DNA from 3 places in the Paenibacillus sp. FSL R10-2199 genome. Region 3 is predicted to be linked to each of the others. Evidence: riboswitches for the same ligand, from Rfam matches in the RefSeq annotation. Region 3 holds a riboswitch; each other region holds the start of a gene.
The links. A riboswitch is a leader RNA that binds a small molecule or an ion and turns the genes downstream of it on or off. The one in region 3 is predicted to bind cyclic di-AMP.
Positions count from the first base shown of each region.

Region 1 (5,525 bases), on a different contig from region 3:
TTATCCGTGGGTGTTCGATCTTGACGGAGACGGGCGTGATGAGATCATGGCCGGATATGATCTGCTGGATGCGGACGGAAACCGGCTGTGGAGCTGCCATGATCTGGAGGATCATGCGGATTGCCTGTGGGTCGGCGATGTGAATGGAGACGGAGTGCCGGAGCTGGTGATCGGCGGCAGTGTGACGGTGATGTATGACCGTGACGGGCATGAGCTGTGGCGGTATGAAGGCTCCATTGAATCGCAGCATCTGGCGCTCGGACGGTTCCGTCCCGACCTGCCGGGTCTGCAGATTGCCGGTCTCGACCGTATGGTCCGTGAAGATGACGGCAAGGGCCTGCGCGGTAAAGACGCGATGTTTCTGCTGGACCAGTCCGGTCAGGAGCTGTGGAAGGAAGAGCGCACCACGGACGGCTGGCTGACGATCGTTGAAGCCGTAAGTCATTTCTGGAAGGATGCGCCGGATTATATTCTTGCTTACCGCCGGGGCGAAGCTGTGCTTCCCGCGCTCTATGACGGCTATATGAATATCGTTGCCCGGTTTGCCGAGCAGGGATACGCCGTGCATGGGGACCTGCTGGGCAGCGGGACCGAGCAGGTCATTATTTATACGGATGAGCTTGCGGCCGTCTATGCCGGCGAACCGCTCCCGCTGCAGGCGGTGCATCCCGGGCGGCAGCTGCCGCAGCCCAAGCGGCTGTACAGCTCCACCCTCTATCCCGGCGGTGAGGTGGCGTTGTGATAGGCGGTGAGGCAGGCAATGGAAGGGTGACGGTGAAGAGTGGTGAGGCAGCGAAGAGCGGGCATACTGTGGAGGCTGGCGGGACTGTGAAGAACAGCAAGACTGTGGAGGCTGGTGTTCCGGCATATTTTGATCCGCAGAATTCTATCGTGCGTACGGCTGGAGAGCATACCGAATCCGTGCTTGCGATCGTAGCCAATCGCTATATCGGTGCCAATCCGCCGCAGCCTCCGGTGTACCGGGTGCATCTGGAGGACAGCTTTCCGCGGCTATCCGACTGCCGGTATGAGATGAATCTGAAGGAACGGCTGCCGGAGCTGCAGGACGGGGAATTTGTCTATGTCTGGGGCAAGCTGTGGAGCGAAGCAGAGAGCGATATCCCGCTGGCTGTCAGCTGCTTCGGTCCGGTAACGGTCTATGTCAATGGCTCCGCCGTGTTCCAGTCCAATCTGAACGACGATGTATTTCCGGACCGCAGGGCCTACTTCCGGACCGGGCTAAGCCAGGGCTGGAACCATGTGCTGCTGGAATTCACCGCAGTCGGCACGGGCTGCGGCGGCATCTTCGGCACGGGCAGCGTGAAAGGCGCGCCGCTGCATTTCCTGGCCCCGACAGCCGGGCGCAGCGGCTGTGAGGGCTGGATTTACAGCGCGCCGCAGCAGAGCAGATGGATGTTGCAGCCGGAGTGCGAGCGCGCCGGCGTTCCTCAGGGAGGAACAGCAGCACTCCAGGCGGAGCCGCTGCAAAGCGCATTCCGCAGCGGCGCGGCCGAAGCGGCGCTCGCGTCCCGCTGTGCCTGGTATCCGCAGGCCGGATGGCCGGATACCGTGGCCTGCGCCGGGAATCTCGCGCGTATCTTCGGCGAGGTTCCCGGCGCGAAGGCGCTGGCCTGGAGCCGGCTGGCGGTGACAGCGCCGGGCTTCACTGACACCCGGCTGAGCCTCCGCAGCCGGGACGTGGCGGCACTCCGGGTCTATGTGGATGGCAGGCTTGCCGCCATCCAGCCCGGGGGGAGTGCCGGGCTTGAATGTGTGCTGCCGCTGGGCTTCGGCAGCCATGATCTGCTGGTCGAGGCCGTCTGCGGCGGCCCGGACTGGGGCTTCCGGCTGGAAGCGGCGGACGCAGGGGGAGAAGCGGAAGCGGACACCGTGAACCTGGTCTTGCCGCATCCTGTGGAAGGGCAGGCAGGACCCTGGCTGTATCTGGGGACCTTCCTTGCATCGGCTGCACCGGAGGCTGCTGCGGCGGCTATGATGGATACTCCCTTTGGGGAAGGGGCGGAGAGCTGCTTCTGGCGGGTAGACCGCCCCGGCGGAGCGGTCAGGCCGTATCTGGAGAGCACGCTGTACGGACGCTGGAATTATCCGCTGGGCGTGACGTTATACGGGCTGCTGTGCACAGGGACAGTGCTGGATGATTCCCATTACACCGCTTATACCAGAGGCCATATTGAGCAGTGCACACGGCTTCATGAATATTCACTCTGGGACACGGGCCGTTATGGCGCTCCGGGAATTAATCAGCAGCTGGCGCTAATCGACTCCCTGGATGATTGCGGCTCATTCGGTGCGGCGATGCTGGCAGCGCACAGCGTGCAGCCGCTGCCTGGAGCAGCCGGGGCGGCAGAATACATTGCCCGTTACATTCAAGGGACACAGTCCCGTGACGAGGCGGGTGCGCTCTACCGCACCCGGGGCACGACCGATTTCATGCAGGGAACAATGTGGTGTGATGATTTGTATATGAGCACCCCTTTTCTGGTCCGGTACTATCAGCTAACCGGAAATGCTGCCTATCTGGATGACGCCGTGGCCCAGTTTCTGCACTACCGCGAGCGGCTGTTCCAGCCGGAGCTTGGCATTATGCACCATGTCTATGACTATAAATTCGGCAAGCCGAATGGTGTGCCTTGGGGCAGAGGCAACGGCTGGGTGCTGTTCTCACTGACCGAGCTGCTGGAGATTCTGCCGGAGCAGCACCCGCAGCGGCCGGAGCTGCTGGATTATTTCCGGGAGCTGTGTGAAGGGTATCTGCGGCTACAGGATGCTGCAGGGCTATGGCATCAAGTTCTGACGGATGCTGAATCCTATGCGGAGGCATCCTGCTCTTCAATGTTCGTGTATGCCTTCGCTAGAGGGGTGCGCAGAGGCTGGCTGCTCAAGCCGCACCCCTACGCCGCTGCGGCAATACGCGGCTGGCACGCCCTTGCCGAATACTGCATCGACAAGCAGGGGAATGTCTACGGCGTCTGCCGGGGATCAGGCTACTCGTTCAATAAGCTCTATTACAAGGAGCAGCTCACCTGGCAGCTCAACGATACTCACGGAATTGGCATAGTACTGCTGGCCGGTATTGAAGCGCTGGAGCTTACGCGGGAGCTGGAAGCACAGAAACGATAAAGAAATTATACTGTATTGATAATATTTGCTGGCCGAGGCTGTCTAGTAAGCAGATTCACTGCTTACTAGACAGCCTCTTTGCTATGTAACAGCACTGCTCCAGAGAAACGGAGCAAGAAGGAGTAAATCATCGGCCGCTTAAGAACGAAAGCAAAGAATACGCCTTCATTCATGCAGGGACGGCATTTTTGGCTTCTTTTGTCAACCGCAGCGTTTTACATTAAATGGCTGCAGGCGTAAGATTCAAATCAACAACCGAATGAAATTTAACTGTTCTCAAATGGCTGAATTCCAGTAATGGGAACGGGGGAACCAACGGTGATTACGGCTTTTGCTCAGATAGCGGCCGCTCACCTGGGGTGAATCCTTGCTGCATGCTGTAACGGTGCTCCGGCAAGGTAGGGCAATCTCGCTGCCCGAATCCGTCAGCTAACCCCGTAAGCCTCGAAGAGAGAGGATGAGCGCCATGATCGATTAACCGACCACGGAGAGCCCTGTTGCTGCTGTGGTCTTTTTGCTGTGCAGCAGCAGTGGAAGACGGTCTGAATCAAAAATAACAATTCATATAACAACGGGAAAGTGTATTTATAATGTGATCTGAACTGCCTAAGGAGGTGATCGTTATCTTAACTATATTTATCGTGTGCTTCTGGGTCGGACTGCTCCTGCTCCTCAGCGGCGGACTTCACGGGCATGGCCTGGCGGGTCATCTGCATGCGGGGGGCGGTGACGCCGGGGGGCCGGGCTTTGTGCCTATACTCCCGCTGATGGTGTTTGTCACAGTCTGGGGCGGCTCCGGTTATGTGCTTATCCGCTTCAGCGGAATGGGCGTGCTTGCAGTAGTGCTGATCTGCACCATGATTGCCTTGCTGACAGGTTGTCTGATGTATGCAGTGTTGGCCCGGGTGATGACCCGGTATGACAGCAGCATGAATGAATTGGATTATGAGCAGGCAGGGCAGCTTGGGTACATCAGTGTACCTGCAGCAGATGGGACAGCCGGGGAAATGAAATATGTGCTGCACGGAACGATGCGCTCCATTGGAGTGAGGGCAGCAAGCGGCCAGCAGCTTGTGAGGGGCGACAGGGTGATTATTTTGAAGGTGGATAAGGGAATGGCGGAAGTAACCCTCTTCGAGAGGGAATTCGGAGAATTATAAATGACGGGAGTGTCGGACCAAATGGTTATTCTTTATTTAATCTCGGGCATTGTTGTTGTTATTCTGCTGGCTTTGTTCAGTATCGTGACCGCTTATAAAAAAGTCCCGCCCAATCAGGCGATGATTGTATACGGTCTCGGCGGTAAAAGAGTGGTGCAGGGCGGCGGTACGTTCGTCATCCCCGGCTTCCAGAACAATAAGACCATCTCGATGATGCTGATGAGCTTCGATGTCATTCCGGCGCAGGCGATGTTCTCCCGGCAGGGCATCAAGCTCAACCTGGAGGCGGTCGCCCAGATAAAAATCAAAAGCGATCCCACCGCTATTCTGACGGCCAGTGAGCAGTTCATCGACCGGCCGGAAGAAGACCGCGAGACGATTATCCTGCATTCGGTGGAGGGCCACCTGCGCGGCTTGATCGGGCAATTGACGGTGGAATCCATCCTCAAGACGCCTGATGAAATCAACAGCAAGATGAGGGAGACCTGCTCGGAGGACCTCGACAAGATGGGGCTTGAGGTCGTCAGCTTCACCATCAAGAAAATTACGGATGACAAAGGGTATATCGACAATATGGGGGTTCCGGAAATTGAGCGCATCCGCCGCGATGCCAGCATTGCCAAGGCGGAAGCGGAACGCGACATTCAGATCAAGCAGGCCGAGGCGGAGAAGGAATCCTCCATTGCCAAAGCCAATGCGCATCAGGCCACCATTGAAGCGGGAACCGCCGCCCGCGCGAAGGAATCCCTGTTTGAGAAGGAACTGAACATCAAGCAGGCGGATTTCAAGCTGGAGACAGAAGTGAAGAAGGCACAGGCGGATCTTGCGTATGAATTGCAGCAGAACAAAATTAAGCAATCGCTCGTTACCGAACAGGTCAAAATCACGCAGATGGAAGCGGAGGCCAACCGCACAGTCCGGGAAATTGAAGTCGAGCTGAGACAGCGGGAGCTGGAGGCAACGGTGATCAAGCCTGCCCAGGCGGAGAACCAGGCTACGGTCATGAGAGCGGAAGCCGCCAAGCAGCGGCAGATTCTTGAGGCGGAAGCCGAGGCAGCGACAACGACCAAGCGCGGACTGGCCACGGCGGAAGCTGAGCTGGCGAAAGGGAGAGCGAATGCGGAGATTGTCCAGCTGGCCGGAGCGGCGGAAGCGGGAGCCCTGGAGAAGAAAGCCGAAGCGTACAAACAGTTCACACAAGCTGCGCTTACCGTGGAATTCCTG
Region 1 is NZ_JBBOBO010000002.1:737,726-743,250, reverse strand. Features, by position in the region: gene NYE33_RS31150 (hypothetical protein) at 1-742, shown strand, start outside; gene NYE33_RS31145 (glycoside hydrolase family 88/105 protein) at 739-3,141, shown strand; cyclic di-AMP (ydaO/yuaA leader) riboswitch at 3,414-3,600, shown strand; gene NYE33_RS31140 (hypothetical protein) at 3,756-4,301, shown strand; gene NYE33_RS31135 (flotillin family protein) at 4,302-5,525, shown strand, end outside.
Region 1: another riboswitch for cyclic di-AMP. It lies ahead of NYE33_RS31140 (hypothetical protein); the one in region 3 lies ahead of NYE33_RS03665 (C40 family peptidase).

Region 2 (5,525 bases), 4.0 Mb from region 3:
CAAGCTATGCTGGTTTCAGCGGATATTTATGTACCCGCAGCTGATTTTGCTCGGAATCGCCACTTACCGGGGGGATAAGCGCATTATCCCGTATGTCCTTCCCTTAAGTTTGATTGGCGGAAGCATTTCGATCTATCATTACGCAGAGCAGAAAATTCCGGCACTCAGCAAGGTGCTTCCATGTACAATCGGTGTGCCGTGCAACACGGATTATCTGAATTATTTCGGATTCATCACCATCCCGCTGCTGGCACTCATTGCGTTCGCATTAATCACAATTCTGCTATGGACAGGGCGTAAAGAGGATGCAGGTGAGTAAGAAGCCGTCAGGCAGAATGAAGAGTAACTATTCCCCTTAAATTAAGTGTAAATTATTATGCAGAAACGCTGTAAAATCACGCGATAAAGGGATAATGAAAGAGAATGAAAGATCAAGACATACCGGATCATGGATTTGGTTGTTTTGGTTGTTTTTCATTCTTTTTTCATTTGTTTCAACGCTTTACGGAAGAGGCATTGTAGATTAATATTAGTCCTTGTGAGAAGTTGAATATGCGCTGAATTTTCCGGAAGGAAAAACGGGGGAACCAAACTTGGCCGAGTGCCAACGGGGTGAATCGGAAGCGGGTCAGCAGACTCGAAAACCGTAGGGCTACCACAGCCCGAATCCGCCAGCTAACCTCGTAAGCAATAGTGGGATAATGACCATGCACTCAAGGCATGCGGATCATTTCCGTATGCTTATTTTTGTGCCTGCATTTATGAAATCCACTTATGAAAACAGCGCGCGGTACTGCCGTTTCAACTTAACAAAGAGAGGAACTGTTACTACAATGGTAAGCAAGGTAAAACGACTATTGATCGGGCGTCCGATGAAGTCGAACGAACTCGATCATGAAAAGTTATCCAAGGTGAAAGCACTGGCTGTCCTGTCTTCTGATGCGCTCTCGTCTGTAGCCTACGGAACAGAACAAATCTTAATCGTACTTGTGGCCGCAGGTTTCACAGCTATCTGGTACTCATTGCCAATTGCATTAGCCGTATTGGGCCTGCTGGCCATCTTAATCCTGTCTTATCGGCAGACCATTTTTGCTTATCCGCAAGGCGGGGGCGCCTATATTGTTGCCAAAACCAATCTCGGGGTTCATACCGGCTTGCTTGCCGGCGGCTCTTTGCTGGTGGATTATATTCTTACGGTGGCGGTAAGCGCCTCGGCGGGAACGGATGCGATCACATCAGCGTTCCCGGGTCTTCATAATCATAGTGTACTCATAGCGGTTACTGTCATTCTGCTCTTAACGATTGTCAATCTGCGGGGTGTTACTGAATCTGCTTCATTCATAGCCATTCCGGTATATCTGTTCGTCGTCTCCATCTTTGTACTGATTATCGCGGGAGTCTTCAAGTATGCAACCGGCGGTGCTCATGCCCAGGTTCCTGAGATCGGCTCGGCGGTATCGAACGTCAGTATGTTCCTTCTGCTTAAGGCCTTCAGCTCCGGCTGTTCGGCACTGACCGGGGTAGAAGCGGTCTCCAATGCGATTCCTAACTTCAAAGCACCGGCTGAGAAAAATGCGGCTAAAACGCTGATGCTGATGGGTCTGATTCTCGGGGCTATGTTCACGGGGATTACGCTTTTGGCTTATTGGTACGGTATCATGCCGGACGAGAAAGCAACGGTTGTGTCACAGATTACCGAGTCTACCTTTGGCCGCGGCGGTTTGTACTTCTTCATCCAAGGCATCACCGCAGTAATCTTGTTCCTGGCGGCGAATACAGCGTATTCGGCCTTCCCGCTGCTGGCGTTCATGTTCGCCAAAGACAAATATTTACCCCACGCCTTCATGGTGCGCGGAGACCGGCTGGGATTCTCCAACGGCATTATTTTCCTCGGCGTAATGTCGGCTGTGCTTGTAGCTGCTTTTCACGGAAATACCGAAGGGTTGATTCCATTATACGCCGTTGGGGTATTCATTCCGTTTACCCTTTCACAGCTTGGCATGATGGTCCAGTGGTACAGAACCAAGCCTAAGGGCTGGCAGAGCAAATTCGCTGTGAATACAGTAGGCATGCTCACAACCTTAACCATTACGCTCATCTTCATTATTACTAAATTCTCGAGTGTATGGATGGCCTTCATCTTCCTGCCGCTTGTAATCATCGTGTTCCACCGGATTCACCGCCATTATATGAATATTGCCGATCAGCTGCGTATTTGTCCGGCTACGGATAAACCTTGCATTAAAGGAAGCACAGTGGTTGTACCTGTTGCCGGTGTCACCCGTGCAGTACTGCATTCGATCAGCTATGCGAAGTCATTGACTGAGAATGTAGTGGCTGTATATGTCGGATTCGATGAAGAAGAGATTCACAAAATGGAACAGAAGTGGGAAGAGTGGAACCCTGGAGTGCGCCTGATTGTACTCCGCTCTCGTTACCGCAGCATCATCCGCCCGCTGGTGAAATTCATCGATACGGTGGAGTGGAAAACCGCTTCTACAGACCACATTACTGTACTCATTCCGCAATTTGTTACGAAGCATTGGTGGCAGGCGATTCTGCATAATCAGACCAGCTTGTTCATCCGCTCTTATCTGATGAATCAGAAGGATATCGTTATAGCAACTGTACCGTATCATTTGCACAAATAGACATACCCTTTATATGTAAAACGGCTGTTTCCGCAGGTTGCGGGAATAGCCGTTTTTTGTTATGCGCAGGGTGAGTATAAATGGAATCAGATAATTTAGTTGACATAGAGAATGAGAATCAATATCATCAGTTTATGTGAGGCGAAGGCCGCAATCACCTTTGACCAATAATGAATGTATATACAGGAGGGGTAATTAATGTTTTCGTTCAACCTGCAAAGATCAACAAGCATGAAGCTGGCTATGGCCGGACTCATGACCACGACGTTCTTATTATCCGCATGCGGAAATAACAATGCAGCCAATAACGGAGCTGCGGCAACTACGGCACCTGCAGAAGCCACTACTGCACCGGCAGAAACAACAGCTCCAGCGGTAGAGCAAACAGTAACGGATGCCATGGGACATAAAGTCACTGTCCCTGCGAACCCGCAGCGTGTGCTTGCTTCTTATCTGGAAGACTATCTGGTCGCACTTGGCGTGACTCCGGTTGCCCAATGGTCCGTGACAAACGGCACTCAGGATTACCTTGCAGCTGAGCTTAAGGACATTCCAACCATCAGCTATGACCTTCCACTCGAAGCTGTAACCAGCTTCGCACCGGACTTCACTATTGTACAATCGGAAGGTACTGTCCAGAACGGTCTGTATGACCAGCTGAACAAAATTGCACCAACGTATGTACTCGGCGACGAAGTCAGCAAGGACTGGCGCAAATCGCTGCTCAAGATCGGCGAGCTGTTGAACAAAACGCCTGAAGCTGAAGCAGCCATTGCTGCCTATGATCAAAAAGCGGCTGATGCCAAAACAAAAATCTCCGCTGCGATCGGCGATGAGTCCGTTGCCATTCTCTGGCTGGTATCCAAGAACTTCTATATAGTAGATGAAACCCGCAGCAGCGGGGCAGTCCTGTATGGTGATCTTGGCGTGAAGCTTCCGAATCTGGTTACCGAAATTCCTGCTGAGTCCAGAGCAACGTGGAATCCGATATCACTTGAGAAATTGTCTGAGCTGACTGCAGATCATATCATCCTAGTGAACAGTGACGGGGCGGATGCTGCTGAAGTTACGGATGGCGCGATCTGGAAGGGGATTCCGGCTGTTAAGGCGGGGAATGTTCATGAGTTTAGCAGATCAACCAGCTGGCTGTACAGCGGTCCTATAGCTAACTCCAAAACAATTGATGATGCTCTGAGCAGTCTTGTAAAATAAGATGCGTTCAAAATGCCGGTAATCAGCCTCTGCCGGTATAGAGTGTGCAGGTCCTTGTATCCCCGGATACGATGATCTGCACCTTTTTTTAAATGGAGCGATAGATGAGGGCGTTCAGCATAGATTACGCGTTATCTGCTTGTACAAAATTCATATATTTGCGATAATGAGAATGATAATCAATTAGAAGCAAGTAATAATCCTGTTAAGGAGACGGCTTATGGTTTCATCCACACGTTCTAACCTCAATCCTTCTACGGCTGCAGGGGATAAACCCATCAAGTCGCGGCCGGTGGCTGCAGCTACGATACTGCTGCTCGGAATAGCTGTCATCGTCTTCGGACTGATGTTGTCTGTATCGGTAGGAGCAGCAGATATCCGGCTGGCTACTGTATGGGAAGCTGTTGTCCGCTTCAATCCGGAGCTGGGACAGCATCAGGTCATCCGGGAGCTGCGAATCCCCCGGGCTTTGGCTGGAGCACTGGTGGGGGCATGTTTTGCTGTTGCCGGCGCGATCATGCAGGGAATGACCCGGAATCCGCTGGCGGATTCGGGGCTGCTGGGACTCAACGCCGGAGCCGGTGTCGGCCTGGCATTGGCTTTCGCCTTTGCGCCTTCGCTGTCTTTCATGTATATCATGATCTACTGCTTCATTGGAGCGGCTGTGGCATCGCTCTTAGTCTTCGGCATCGGTTCGCTGTCCCATAGCGGGCTGACACCGCTACGCCTGACCTTAGCGGGTGCGGCGGTCAGTGCTATGCTGCTGGCGCTCAGCCAAGGCGTCGCCATTCTGTATCACCTCTCCCAGGATATCGCGTTCTGGATGGCAGGCGGGATTGGGGGAGCGAACTGGACACAGCTCAAGATTATGTCCCCCTGGGTTGCAGGTGCGCTTATCGGGTCGCTGGTGCTCTCGCGTTCCATCACGCTGTTAAGCCTGGGAAGGGATGTTGCCGCTGGACTGGGGCAGCGCACACGGCTAGTACAGACCGTAGGGATGATCATTGTGGTCATTCTTGCCGGAGCGGCGGTCTCGACGGTGGGCCCGATTGCTTTTGTCGGATTAATGGTTCCGCATATTACCCGTTATCTGGTGGGGGTGGATTACCGCTGGATCATTCCTTGCTCGGCAGTACTCGGGAGCGTCCTGATCCTCTTTGCCGATATCGCTGCGAGAATGATTAATGCGCCTTATGAAACACCGATAGGTGCCCTGATTGCAGTAATCGGCGTACCGTTCTTCATCTATCTGGCCAGCAAGCGCAAGGGGGAGCTGTAATGAACAGGACCATGTCTGTACCCTCAGTGAAATCGCGCCGCACCAGAGAAGCCGGTATTCTAACGCTGCTTGCTGCACTTATCGTCATTATTTTTATTGTCAGTATGAATACCGGCTTCATGCGCTTATCACCACTTGATGTTCTACATACTTTGCTCGGTGAAGGAACCAAACAGCAGAAGCTGATTCTGTTTGATTTCCGGCTGCCGCGTATAGTGATCTCACTGCTCATCGGGGCGGGTTTCGCAGTATCCGGATCTATTCTGCAAGGCCTGTCGCGCAATGCTCTTGCTGAACCCTCTACCTTAGGGATTAACGCCGGAGCGGGATTCGCAGTGCTGATCTTCATTTCATTTGTCCCGGCAACCACAGCGGGGCCCATC
Region 2 is NZ_JBBOBO010000001.1:4,883,840-4,889,364, forward strand. Features, by position in the region: gene NYE33_RS21525 (disulfide oxidoreductase) at 1-319, shown strand, start outside; cyclic di-AMP (ydaO/yuaA leader) riboswitch at 546-705, shown strand; gene NYE33_RS21530 (APC family permease) at 834-2,651, shown strand; gene NYE33_RS21535 (iron-hydroxamate ABC transporter substrate-binding protein) at 2,850-3,863, shown strand; gene NYE33_RS21540 (FecCD family ABC transporter permease) at 4,084-5,142, shown strand; gene NYE33_RS21545 (FecCD family ABC transporter permease) at 5,154-5,525, shown strand, end outside.
Region 2: another riboswitch for cyclic di-AMP. It lies ahead of NYE33_RS21530 (APC family permease); the one in region 3 lies ahead of NYE33_RS03665 (C40 family peptidase).

Region 3 (5,525 bases):
AAGCCTTGATCATGTAACCTACTATAAAGATCAATTCATTTGCAATACCTGCCTCAAAGAGCTGAGCGACCCCGGGCGCGGATCTGAAGAGATCACAATCTCTCCGGGCCCTGCAGAGGAGAACGCCGAACCTGTCCGCAGTGGACGGAGAACGAAGACGGAGGAAATGAGCCAGCGTCTGGAGAAAGCGATGGAGGACCACCCCTATGCCAACCAGAAGGAGCTTGCCGAGGTGCTCGGAATCAGCCAGGCCAGAGTAAGCCAGTTGAAGCGCAAGCTAAATACTGCCGGCAGAGTGACTCCGTAGCAGCGCATATCCCATCATCTTATACATAAGGCTTGGCCCTCTGCTAACAGAGAGCCAAGCCTTGTTTTTTGATATGCATGTTCGTTCAGCTTACTACTCCGACAATGCCGCTTTCAGCTCGTCAGGCGAAGCGGCCCACCACTCTTCATTATGGGCGATCAGCAATGATTTCAGCGCATTCCGCTCCGTAGACCCAAGTCCCTCCACAATAATCTTCCGTTTCAGGGCTGCATCCAGCTTATTGACATGATCGGCAAGAATCTTCCAGCCCCGGCGGGCTTCGGAATCAATCCACATCTCACAGGCGGTAATTCCGCCGTAGAACTGGCCCTCCGGTGTACGGTCCACAGCAACCCAGACCACCCAGACCTGTCTTCCTTCCGGTACATCCTCACGGTTCACGGAGAACTTAATCCCCTTCTCCACTTTGCTCTTGGCATGCATGGCACCGATATCGATAACGGCGATACCTTGATCAATAATAACAGGCGATACATTACCCAGATCAATGGAGCCTGCCCCGAAGCCTTTATGCTTACTCTTGGCATTCACAATATTCAAGGCAATCTGCTTTTTGCCCTCTGGTTGTACGTTATCCACAAGTGCACATCCTTTCCATTCACTAATTATTTAATTTTAGCTAATAATGCGCCGATTGCAAACATATACATCCCGTAGATGCTTGTCACGGGAGGAATCACAGTATGAAGCCACATTCATTAAGGTATACCCTCATCTTCGCAGCTCTGGCTGTTCTCACCTTGCTTGGAGGCGGAATATGGTTTCTTTCAGGGCACAGCCCTGCCGTATGGACTGCCTCTGCCCCAAAAGAGGCCAAGTCCCCCGCCGTCCTGCCGCAGCAGCAAATTGTGCAGTCCACTCTTCCGGAGATTACTCCGCCTCCGGTGTCGGAGGTTTTAAGCCAGCGTGTGGTGGAATACCACATGGATGTTCAGCTGCTGGCCGATACGGGAACCTTAGCAGCTTCCGAAACGGTGACCTGGATCCATCCGGGCAAAAAACCGGTCCAAGAGCTCTATTTTCACCTTTACCCCAATGCATTCGCTTCCGGCAATACAACCTTTATGAAGGAATCCGGAGGAACGCTCCGGGGCGACTCCATGCCTGCGGGCGGATACGGCAGCCTGACGCTGACGGATCTGCGGACCTCCGAGGGGATTTCGCTAATGCAGCGCACCCAGTATGTGCAGCCTGACGACGGCAATGTGAATGACAAGACCCTGCTTAAGGTCCACCTGCCCCAGCCGGTAAACGGTGGTGAGAGCGTAACACTCAAACTCCAGTTTGAGGTCAAGCTGCCGAAAATATTCGCCCGTATGGGAACCGCCGGCAACTTCGTCATGGCCGGCCAGTGGTTTCCCAAGCTCAGCGTCTACGAGCCTGCTGGCACAAGGGGAGTACAGGAGGAAGGCTGGAATCTGCATCAGTACCATGGCACATCTGAGTTCTACAGTGACTTCGGTATTTACAATGTAACCATCTCCGTCCCGTCCGATTACAAGGTTGCCGCCACCGGATTTCCGGTGAAGAACGCGCGGCTGGTACAGGACCGCAAAATCTATCAGTTCTACGCAGATGATGTTCATGACTTCGCCTGGGCGGCATCGCCGGATTTTGTGGTTGCCGAGAAGGCCTTCTCCGCGCCGCAGGTGCCCGGAGTAAAGATCAAGCTCTATCTGGACCCGCTGCATAAGAATCTTCAGGAGCGCTACTTCCAGGCCGCAGAGGCTGCCCTGACCGCCTTCAGCAAGTGGTATGGCCCGTATCCTTACTCCACCTTATCCATTGTAGTCCCGCCTGAATCTGGCAATGGGGCCGGGGGGATGGAATATCCGACGCTGATCACTGCCTTCGGTGCTGCCGAGGCATCGCCCGGCACTTCGCTTGAACGGACCGTGATCCATGAGATCGGTCACCAGTATTTCTATGGCATGGTCGCCAGCAATGAATTCGAGGAGGCGTGGCTGGACGAGAGCTTCACCTCATATGCCGAAGACCGGCTGATGGAGCAGGAATATGGCGTTGCCTCAAGCCTCCCGCTGCAGTCCAGTCTGGTCTCCTCCTCGCAGCCGCTCAATCTGGAGACGTGGAAATACACCGGAGATGATGCCTACACACGCAATGTCTATATCCGGGGCAAGCTGGTGCTCCGTGACATCGAACGGTTAGCAGGAGCCAAGAACATGGATGCCATTCTCGCTGCTTATGCCCGTAAATACCGCTTCAAGCATCCCTCAACCGCTGACTTCCAGAAGATTGTGGAGAAAGTAACCAAGCAATCCTGGCAGACTTATTTTGACCAGTATGTCTACAGCGGCGGAGCCCCTGATTTTGCAGTAGACGACATCAGGCTCACGGCTAAACGGGACGGCGGCAACGGAGCGGGGATTCAATATGATGCTGTAGTTGAGGTAAGCAACAAGGGCAGCCATTATGGGGATGTTCCTGTAAAATTTATTTTCTCGGACGGGTACTCGGTTCAGCAATACTGGAACGGCGAAGGGAAGACAACATCGTTTGAATTATCGTATAAAGCACCTCTGGTCTCCGCCGAGATTGATCCGGGACATTCCATACTGCTGGAGAGCAAGCATCTCAATAATTTCAGAATGGCGGAGCTTGAGCACAATACTCTTTCCCGCTGGACGCTCAGTGCGACGACACTGCTTGAAACCCTGCTCGGAACTCTTGTCTGGTGAGGTGAAGGATTGTGAAAATTTCGATAACCCGCGGTTGGCACAGCATGAAAGAGCAATTTTATATCCTGATTCTGCTATTTATCTACCGGCTGTTCTGGGGCTACTTCATGTACAAATTCATTAAAAGCGCCGTCGTTCCGGTACTGCTGCGCTATCCGGATGCGAATGCCGGCGGCAGTAGCATAGGCAGGCTGCTGTATTATATTGAAGGGCAGGCTGCGCTGCACACGGACCCGGACGTCCGGCAATGGCTATGGCTGCTCCTGGCACTGACTCTGTTGCGGCTGCTGCTCTCCCCCTTTATCCGGGCGGGCCTGCTGCACGAGCTTCACCAGGAACGTGCCGGGGAGCGCGGACTGTTCTTTTTTCCCGGGATGAAGCGTTATGGTCTGCCTGTACTGCTGTTCAGTCTCGTTGAATGGGCGCTGGCCCTTCTGCCGCTCTATTGGCTGCTGCCGAAGATGTACCGTCTGCTTCTGAACGGCATTCTCGATTATCCGCTGCTGCTGACGCTCGTGCCTTATGTGCTGGGCTGGCTCGTCTACCTCTTCCTTATCCGCAAGCTGCTGCTGTATATGCAGTTCGGTTATACCGCCGGCACGGGCATGTTCACTTCGCTGCTGGTCTGTCTGAAGGTGCTTCTCCACTCCATCGGGATATCCGTCATTATAGGCGCAGGAAGTCTGCTGACGCTGATCCTCTGCAGCGCTGCAGCGCTCTTCTGCCCCGGCCTCCCGGCCCTGCTCCTGCGCCAGGCAGCTCCACTGCCGTCCACCCTATTCAAAATGTGGGGCATAGCCGCGCAGTATCATCTCTGGTCCAGTAAATCATTCCCACAATAATCGGCCGCCAAAACGGCATACTAAAAGAGTCATCGCCCCTCTGGTGAGGTGCATGACTCTTTTTTGTTTACAGCTGCGACAAGTTGATTTGCAAAACTGTAAATCCTCTGGTACAATGATGCCTGTACTACTAGTAACAAATTTGTAATCTTTCAAATGGAATTAAGCAGCTATGTAACCGAAGCCTTTAACCTTATGTCGATATGTCACTATTCTGGTGCACAAAACGCCGAATTCCCTGCACCGGGGAGTGGGGGAACCATATTTTGGGTGAATTGATCTCGCTTTAGAGGGGTCATAGGGGAACCTTCTACCGAATCCTTAAGCTAACCTCGCAGGCCTTGGAAGGAGTACATCTTTTGAGAAGTCAGAATTTTAAGAAGAAATGCACCGCAGCAGCGCTGGGTCTTGTGATGGTATTCACACTTGGAGCGGGCAGCGCTTTCGCAGATTCCAAAATGGATACTGTGATCTCAAAAACCATTGGAACGTCATATAAAACCGGGGGCACCAGCACCAGCGGCTTTGATTGTTCCGGATTCACCAAATATGTATTCAAGAGTATCGGCCTTACCCTGCCGCGCACCTCTAAGGCACAGTTCAGCGTTGGAACAGCCGTATCCAAGAGTAATTTGCGTTCCGGTGATTTGGTATTCTTCAATACCCTGGGCAACGGAGTTTCCCATGTCGGTATTTATGTCGGCAATGGAAAATTCGCACAATCCTCCTCTTCGCGTGGTGTAACCATCAGTTCGCTGAGTCAGGCATACTGGGCCAACCGCTACGTTGGCGCTAAAAGAGTGATGAGCACAACAGCCTACCAAGCTGTCGCTTACGATTGAACCCTTGAACATTTCCTCGAATATTCGTACCTCTAACAACTAAATGTAACTTATACGAGCCCGGTTTTGATTATTGCCGTAATCATTCCCGGGTTTTTCCTTTTCCTTATTCTACCTTTTACACTCATCTGCAGGCCCTGAAACACCTTTTTATCCCAAATCCAAAGAAAAATTCATCAATAGCTCACCTGCTGCGTAAATATGAGTCTTTCTATGCAGCTATAACTCTAAAAAACGCAAAAAAAATGCATTAATATGTTATAAGTGATTGCCAAGCGCCCTAGTCTTTGCTACAATTATCGCAGTGAGCTTTTAGTAACATTTTTGTAATTATTGAATCGCTTTTAACAAAGGTTTTGTCATGTATTGAATAACAGCTAATCCTAATCAACAGTCGTGCCGAGTTCCCTAAAGATTTAGGGAAACGGGGGAACCAACTTTGGGTGAATTGACCTCCTATTCTAAGAGGGGTCATAGGGGACCTTCAACCGAACCCTTAAGCTAACCTCGTAGGCATTTGGAAGGGGTATTTACTTTTGAAGAAGAAGCTAGCAGCCGCAGTACTAAGCTTTTCCATCATCTTCACCATTGGAGCAGGAAGCGCTTTCGCGGATTCCAAAATGGATAAAGTTATCGACAAAGCCATCGGGACCAAATACGTATCCGGCGGTGTATCCACGAACGGTTTTGATTGCTCCGGATTTACAATGTATGTTTTTGATAAGATCGGAATTAACCTGCCCCACCAATCCGGCTCCCAATATGAGATGGGCACTGCTGTATCCCGCGATGAAATGAGACCGGGCGATCTTGT
Region 3 is NZ_JBBOBO010000001.1:850,086-855,610, forward strand. Features, by position in the region: gene NYE33_RS03645 (AbrB/MazE/SpoVT family DNA-binding domain-containing protein) at 1-307, shown strand, start outside; gene NYE33_RS03650 (YwhD family protein) at 401-907, opposite strand; gene NYE33_RS03655 (M1 family metallopeptidase) at 1,012-3,027, shown strand; gene NYE33_RS03660 (hypothetical protein) at 3,072-3,869, shown strand; cyclic di-AMP (ydaO/yuaA leader) riboswitch at 4,087-4,225, shown strand; gene NYE33_RS03665 (C40 family peptidase) at 4,283-4,711, shown strand; cyclic di-AMP (ydaO/yuaA leader) riboswitch at 5,099-5,242, shown strand; gene NYE33_RS03670 (C40 family peptidase) at 5,248-5,525, shown strand, end outside.